One region of the Micromonospora sp. NPDC005710 genome, then DNA from elsewhere that is predicted to be linked to it. Evidence: riboswitches for the same ligand, from Rfam matches in the RefSeq annotation. Region 1 holds a riboswitch; the other holds the start of a gene.
The links. A riboswitch is a leader RNA that binds a small molecule or an ion and turns the genes downstream of it on or off. The one in region 1 is predicted to bind thiamine pyrophosphate.
Positions count from the first base shown of each region.

Region 2: another riboswitch for thiamine pyrophosphate. It lies ahead of thiE (thiamine phosphate synthase); the one in region 1 lies ahead of ABZ406_RS25050 (ECF transporter S component).

Region 1 covers NZ_JBEXYP010000022.1:13,767-17,783, forward strand. Annotated here, with positions in the region: gene ABZ406_RS25040 (AAC(3) family N-acetyltransferase) at 1-686, opposite strand, end outside; gene ABZ406_RS25045 (alpha/beta fold hydrolase) at 715-1,563, opposite strand; TPP riboswitch at 1,670-1,775, shown strand; gene ABZ406_RS25050 (ECF transporter S component) at 1,850-2,443, shown strand; gene ABZ406_RS25055 (ABC transporter ATP-binding protein) at 2,548-3,978, shown strand; gene ABZ406_RS25060 (energy-coupling factor transporter transmembrane component T) at 3,975-4,017, shown strand, end outside.
Region 2 covers NZ_JBEXYP010000015.1:74,098-78,114, forward strand. Annotated here, with positions in the region: gene ABZ406_RS20875 (ThuA domain-containing protein) at 1-1,061, opposite strand, end outside; TPP riboswitch at 1,374-1,483, shown strand; gene thiE (thiamine phosphate synthase) at 1,478-2,104, shown strand; gene thiO (glycine oxidase ThiO) at 2,101-3,249, shown strand; gene thiS (sulfur carrier protein ThiS) at 3,240-3,440, shown strand; gene ABZ406_RS20895 (thiazole synthase) at 3,437-4,017, shown strand, end outside.

The DNA.
Region 1 (4,017 bases):
GCCTCCAGGTCCTCGCCCAACGCGGCAAAGTCGTCCGCGTCGAGCCGTACGTCCTGCCACCACACCCATTCCCGACCACCGTCGCCGGTGCGCACCGCGGCACCGACCCGCTCGCGGGACGAGCCTGGGCAGCGGTACTCGGCCAGGTGCAGCGAGGTGCTCACCGAGTGGTCCACGCCGAGCAGCAACACGTCGGCGTCCAGGTCGTAGAGGCGGGCCAGCGGGGAGCCCTCGCCGAGCATGTCCGCCAGCGTGTGCCCGGCCACCACCTGTTCGGCGGCCGGGCCCAGCGCGGCGAACGACACCTGCGGATGGGAGCTGCGCAGGGCACCGGGCCAGGCGCGGACCGTCTCGGCGAGCGCACCCATGAACCGGCTCGGGGTGACCGCCGGGTCGAAGCCCGGCATCTCCGAGCGGATCAGCGGCCACCAGTCCGCCGGCACCGGCGGGTTGCGCCACTGCGCGGGGTCGCTGTTGTCCGGCGTGTGGGTGGGCACGACGATCGTGCCGTCCGGGCCGAGCGCGTCGCGCAGGGCGAGCACCACCGCGTGCGGGCCGCCGCTGACGAACCCCAACGGACGCAGGGAGGCGTGCACCAACAGCGTCGCGCCGGGGCGTACGCCCAGCACGCGCAGCTGGGCGGCGATCGAGCGACGGCTGCCCGGCCCGGTGGCGTCAGTCGTCACGACGGGTCTCCCCCGCTGACCCGCACGCTCAGGCCGTCCCGCCGGTTCGGGCCGTTCCGCCGGCCCGGGCCAGGATCGCCTCGGCGAGCAGGGCCGGGGCCGCGTCCGGGATCCAGTGACTCACTCCGGACAACTGCACGAAGCGGTAGTCGCCGGTGACGTGCTGCGCGCACGCCTCGGCGGCGGTCCGGCCGATGGCGACGTCCTTGTCACTCCAGACGTACGTGGTGGGCACCGCGATCGGGCCGACACCGGCCAGGTCGGCGCGGGACATCGCCCGGTACCAGTTCAGGGCGGCGGTGAGCGCGCCCGGCTCACGCATCGGGTCGGCGTACCGGTCCACCCGGGAGGTGTCGCCCACTCCGCCGAGCAGCTTGCGCAGCGCGGTGGCATGCCACGCCAGGAGCACCTTCTCCGCCTTGTCCGGCTTGCGGAACAGCGCGATGTACGACGAGCGGGCCTTCTGTTGGCCGTCGGTGGCCAGGGCGTGCGCCATGGCCGCCGGGTGCGGTACGGACACCGCTGTCAACGTGTGGACCCGCTCGGGATGCCGGGCGGCGACCGCCCACGCCACTATCGCGCCCCAGTCGTGCCCGACCAGGTGGACCGCGGTCAGCCCGAGCGCGTCGAGCACCGCCACCACGTCGGCGACGAGTTCGGGGATGCGGTAGTCGGCCACCCCGGTGGGCCGGGCACCCGGTGAGTAACCGCGCTGGTCCAGCGCGTACGTGCGCAGCCCGCCCGCGTGCAGCGCCGGCACCACGTCGTCCCACTCGCCGCTGTGCTGGGGGAAACCGTGCAGCAGCAGGACGGGTACGCCGTCCGTCGGACCGCCGACGGTCACCTCGAACGTGAAGCCTCGCGCGTCAACCCGCATGATCGGAAGCGTACCCAGAAGCGGGGGGCCACTCGCTGTCGCAGGTCAGGCCGGTGCCCTGCTGGGCTCACTCCCCCCGTCGGTGTTAGCGTCAGCGAGACAACTTCATATCCGACAGGGGAGCGCACAGCGCTGAGAGTGCGGGCAACGCCCGCAGACCCTCGAACCTGATCTGGGTAATGCCAGCGCAGGGAGTTCGGTCGACCTCCAGCCGCGCCGCAGTCCGGTGCCACCAGACGCGGCGTGCGTCTTCTCCTGGTTCGCACTCACGAACTGGGAGCAACACATGAAATTCACCACCGACACCCACCGTTGGCGGACCGTCGACATCCTGGTCGCCTCGGTGATCGCGGTTGCCTTCGGTGTCATCTTCTGGGCCTGGGGCCTGGTCTGGAGTGCCACCGAGGGCGCGTTCGCCTTCTTCCCGCCGGCGCAGACGCTGCTCTACGGCGTCTGGCTGATGCCTGCGGTGATCGGCGGGCTGGTCATCCGCAAACCCGGTGCCGCGCTCTACTGCGAGACAGTGGCCGCCGTTCTGTCCGCGCTGCTGGGCAGCCAGTGGGCCGGCACGGTGATCCCGCAGGGCATCGTGCAGGGCATCGGCGCGGAGCTGGCGTTCGCCGCCTTCCGGTACCGGTCGTTCCGGCTGCCGACTGCGGTGTTCGCCGGCGCGCTGACCGGCCTCAGCGCCGCGCTGTTCGACTTCTTCGTCTGGAACGTCGACTACGCGCTGGGTGACTATCGCATCCCGTACGCGCTGCTCACCATCGTCAGCGCCACAGTGATCGCCGGCCTGGGCGGCTGGCTGCTGACGAAGGCCCTGGCCAACACCGGCGTCCTGGACCGGTTCCCCGCAGGCCGAAACCGAGCCCTGGTCTGACCCCACCTGATCGCGTTGATCAAGAGGTTTGCGTCAACGGACGGCGATTCCCTGACGCAAACCTCTTGATCAACGGACGTGAGCGCGAACCGGAAGGGGGTTCGGTGGGCGGGGTACTGCTGCGGGGGTTCGGGTGGCGGCACGCCGGGCGGCGCGCCTGGGCGGTGCGCGGGGTCGACCTGCGGGTTGAGGCTGGGGAGCGGGTTCTGCTTCTCGGGCCCTCCGGGGCCGGCAAGAGCACACTGCTCAGCGCCCTCGCCGGGCTGCTTCCCGAAGACTCCGGCGAGCAGGAGGGCACCGTCGAGATCGACGGGCTCGACCCGCGCAAGGGGCGGGAACGGGTCGGCATCGTCTTCCAGGACCCGGAAACCCAACTGGTGATGGCCCGCTGCGGCGACGACGTCGCGTTCGGGCTGGAGAACCGGGGCGTACCCGCCGACGAGATCTGGCCCCGGGTGGACGAGGCGCTGCACCGGGTCGGCTTCCCGTACCCCCGCGACCGCCACACCGCGGCGCTCTCCGGCGGCGAACAGCAACGCCTCGCCCTGGCCGGCGCGCTGGCCCTGCGCCCCGCCCTGCTGCTGCTCGACGAGCCGACCGCGAACCTCGACCCGGCCGGAGCCGACCTGGTCCGGCACGCGGTGACCGGCGCGCTGGACGCCGACACCACACTGATCCTGGTCGAGCACCGGGTCACCGAGGCGCTGCCACTCGTCGACCGGGTGGTCGTCCTGGAACCGGGCGGCGGCGTCCGCGCCGACGGCACACCCGAGGCGGTCTTCGCCGCCCACGGCGCCGCCCTGGCCGCCGAGGGGGTCTGGGTGCCCGGTCACCCCATTGCACCCCGGGCCGCCACCGCCGGCCCCGGGGAGTTGTTGCTCACCGCCGACCGGCTCGGCCTGGCGCCCCGGCTGGGCTCCACCGACCTCGAGGTACGCGCCGGGGAAGCACTCGCCGTACGCGGACCGAACGGCGCCGGCAAGTCCACCCTGGCGTTGCTGCTCGGCGGTCTGCTCCGGCCGGGCAGCGGACGGGTCACCGCGTCCGCCGAGTTGGCCGGCCCCGACCACCGCACTCCCCCACACCGCTGGCGGGCCCCCGCACTGGCCCGGCGGATCGGGTCGGTCTTCCAGGATCCGGAACACCAGTTCGTCACCAGCACCGTCTTCGACGAGCTGGCGCTCGGCCCACGCCGTACCGGTCAACCCGAGGCGGTCGTCACGGAAACAGTGGCCGGGCTGCTGGAACGACTGCGACTGGCCCGACTCGCCGCAGCCAACCCGTACACCCTCTCCGGTGGTGAGGCACGGCGGCTGAGCGTGGCGACCGCCCTGGCCACCGCGCCCCGCCTTCTGATCTGCGACGAACCCACCTTCGGCCAGGACCGGCGGACCTGGCGGGAGCTGGTCGACCTCTTCGCCGACCTGCGCGACGCCGGGCACGGCGTGGTCACCGTCACCCACGACGCGGACTTCGTGGCCGCGCTCGCCAACCGCACCGTCACCCTGCAACGCTCTCCGGACGACCACCGATGATCAGCATCGAGCCGGTCGCCGCCCCGGACGCGCCGTTGG
Region 2 (4,017 bases), on a different contig from region 1:
CGGATGCCGATGAGGCCGTCCTCGTTACCGGTGAAGACGTCCAGGTCGACGGCGGTGACGGTGTTGCCGGTGTCCGGCTTCACGATCTGCACGCGCCCGTCGCGCTCGATGTAGAAGACCCGCCCGTCGGGGGCGATGTCCAACTCCATCGGGTTGCTGGTGTTGCTGTCCAGCGTGACCTTCTCGAAGTTGGAGGTCTTCGAGGCGCCACAGTCGGCGTTCTCGACACCGGCCGCGGTCCGGATGCCGCCGAGCAGGTGGGAGAGGAAGCCGGGCTCGGCGTACGACTCCCGGGTGTGCCCGAGGCCCGTGTACCAGGACCGACCACCGTCGTAGTCCTGGCACCAGGCGACCGGGTGGTCGGCGCCCATCGCGCCGGCGCCGGGGGTGTAGCTCTTCTCGTCCAGGCTGGCCAGCACGTGCACGTCCGGCCGGGGGTTGGTCTGGTAGTTGTACCACTCGTCGAACCGGGACCAGCGGTCCGGCAGTTCGGCGGTGGACGGGTGGGCGTGATCCTCCACCTTGACGGTGGCGGTCTGGTTCTGCGGGTGGTTGGCGAAGTACGCGCCGACCAGGTCGCCGTACCAGGCCCAGCTGTACTCGGTGTCCGACGCGGCGTGGATGCCGACGTAACCGCCGCCGGCCTTCACGTAGCGCTCGAACGCCGCCTGCTGGTCGGCGTTGAGCACGTCACCGGTGGTGGAGAGCCAGATCACCGCCTTGTACTTCGCCAGGTTGGCGTCGTTGAACGCGGCGCCGTCCTCGCTGTTGTCCACTGTGAATCCGTTGTCGACGCCGAGCTGCTGGATGGCGGCGATGCCGGTGGGGATGGAGTCGTGCCGGAAGCCGGCGGTCTTGGAGAAGATCAGGACGGAGAAGGGATCGGCCGCGGCCTTTGGCGCCTTCGGCGCCACCTGGCTGACCGGGGCTGCGGCTTTCGCATCCCGTGGGGGCACCTGGGCGGCCGCCTGCGCGGGCGCGCCGAACAGGGTGGTCGAGGCCATGGCCAGGGAGATCAGGGTTGCGGTGATGGGTACGCGGGCACGACGAGAACGGGACACGCCGCCTCCTGTGTCGTAGTGACAGGGCTCGCGGGAGTCGGCACGCCGAAGGCCGTCCCTGATGGAGTCGGTGGTCACACCGTGCCAAGGTGCCCCCGCCGACATTTTGTCGAATCGCTGAACAAATTAATTCGGGTGGTTCGATGTCGGGCAAGATGCGGGCGGGTAACGGTTCTGCAACGGCAGGCGACATTCCGAACAGGACCGCATGAAGTGCCCCATGGATCTTGATCGTTCTCGCCCGGTCCGGCCCGCCGACCGTCGTCGACCCCGCGCCTTGGCAGTCCGACGAATCTGTCGTACGGTGACACGCAAGTAACCCACGGGAGCCCGGTGTACCGGGCTGAGAGGGGGGCTGACAGCCCCCGACCGTCGAACCTGATCCGGATAATGCCGGCGCAGGGAGGAGCGTTGCCGTGCCGTCCCTGGGGCGATTGCATCTCGTCACCGACACCCGACCCGGTCGTGACCCACTCGCCGTGGTTCACGCCGCCCTCACCGTGGCCCACGCCGACCTGGTGGTGCAGGTTCGGGTAGAGGATTCCGCCACCGACCGTGAGGCGTACGACCTGACCCGGCGGGTGCTGGCGCTCTGCACGCCGTACGGCGTGACCTGCCTGGTCAACGACCGGTTGCACGTCGCGCTCGCGGCGGGGGCAGCCGGTGGGCACGTCGGCGCCGACGACCTGCCGGTCGACGCCGCCCGCCGGGTGCTCGGCCCCACCGGCGTGCTGGGCGCCACCGCCCGCGCCCCCGGCCCGGCACGCGAGGCCGTCGCTGCGGGAGCCAGCTACCTCGGCGTCGGCCCGTGCCACGCCACGAGCACCAAGTCCGGCCTACCGGACCCCATCGGCCCTGCCGGCGTACGCGCCGTCGTCGACGCCGTCGACGTCCCGGTCGTCGCGATCGGTGGCGTGACCGCCGCCCGGGTGCCGGCGCTACGAGCCGCCGGGGCGTACGGGGTGGCGGTGGTCGGTGCCGTCTCCTCCGCCGCCGACCCGGCACGGGCGACAGCCGAGCTGATCGAGGCCCTGACGTGCTGAGCGGCCGGTCCCCGTCACCGCCGTCGAGCGACCGGGCCCGGCCGGACGTGGCAGTGGTGGGGGCGGGACCCATCGGCCTCGCGATCGCCTGGCGCTGCGCCGCGCGAGGGCTGCTGGTGCAGGTGCACGATCAGGCACCCGGCTCCGGGGCGTCGGCGGTCGCCGCCGGCATGCTCTCCCCGGTCGCCGAGGCGTACTTCGGGGAGCGGGAGCTGACCGGGTTGCTGCTCGCGTCCGCCGCCCGCTGGCCGGCGTTCGCCGCCGAGCTGAGCGAGACGACCGGAGTCGAGATCGGCTACCGGACCGAGGGCACCCTGATGGTCGGGCTCACCGGCGACGACCTGGCCGAGGCGCGGCGGCTGTGGGCGTACCAGCAGGGGTTGGGTCTGCCCGTGACGCCGCTGCGCCCCAGCGAGCTGCGCGACAGCGAACCGGCGCTCGCCCCACGGGTGCGCGGCGGCGCGTTCGCACCCACCGACCACCAGGTCGACCCCCGATTGCTGGTGCCGGCGCTGCGTACTGCCGCGCAGCGGGCCGGCGCGGTGCTCGTGCCCCAGCCGGTGAGCCGTCTGTCCGACGTGGACGCCGGGGTCACCGTGGTCGCCGCCGGTTGCGGGTCCGCCGCGCTCACCGGCCTGCCCGTGCGGCCGGTGAAGGGCCAGATCCTCCGGCTCCGCGCGCCCGACGGCGTCGCGCCGGGCTTCCGGCACGTGATCCGGGGGTACGCCGACGGCGAGCACGTCTACCTGGTGCCCCGCACCGACGGCGAGGTGGTGCTCGGCGCGACAGTCGAGGAGCGCGCGGACACCACAGTCACCGCCGGTGCCGTGCACCGTCTGCTGCGCGCCGGGATCGACCTGCTGCCCGAGTTGGCGGAGTACGACCTGGTCGAGGCGATCGCCGGGTCACGCCCCGGCACGCCGGACAACGCGCCGATCCTCGGGCCGCTGCCCGACCGGCCGGGCGTCCTGGCCGCCACCGGACACCACCGGCACGGCATCGTGCTCACCCCGATCACCGCCGACCTGATCGCCGATCTGGTGCTCGGCGGCGTACCCGATCCGCTGCTCGCGCCCTTTCGCGCCGACCGCTTCGACGGTGCCGGGCGGGCTGAACCGACAACGGAGGGCAAGCTGTGGAGTTGACTGTGAACGGGGCCGGGCGCAGCGTCGCCGCCGGCGCGTCAGTGGCGGACCTGGTCCACGACCTGGTGCCGCACCCCCGAGGGGTGGCGGTAGCGGTCAACGGCGAAGTGGTGCCCCGAACCGGCTGGCCGGCCCGGGCACTGCACGACGGCGACCGGGTCGAGGTGCTCACCGCGGCCCAGGGCGGGTGAGCGGCGTGCCGTTCGAGCTGGGTGGGCAGACCTTCACGTCACGACTGATCCTCGGCACCGGCGGTGCCGCGAACCTGCACGTGCTGGAGCAGGCGATCCGGGCGTCCGGAACCGAGCTGGTCACACTGGCGCTGCGCCGCGTGGGTACGGCAGCCGGCTCGGCCGGTGGCCTGCTGGAGCTGCTGGACCGGTGCGGGGTACGCCTGCTGCCGAACACCGCCGGCTGCCACACCGCCACCGAGGCGGTGACTGTGGCCCGGCTGGCCCGGGACGCGTTCGACACCGACTGGGTCAAACTGGAGGTGATCGGCGACGAGCGGACCCTCCTGCCCGACGGGGTGGAGTTGCTCCGCGCCGCCGAGGAGTTGGTCGCCGAAGGCTTCACAGTGCTGCCGTACACGAGCGACGACCCGGTCCTCGCCCGTCGCCTCGCCGACGTGGGCTGCGCCGCGGTGATGCCGGCCGGCTCGCCGATCGGTTCGGGGCTCGGCATCGGCAACCCGCACCACATCCGGCTCATCCGGCAGGGCGTGGACGTGCCGGTGATCCTCGACGCCGGCATCGGCACCGCGTCCGA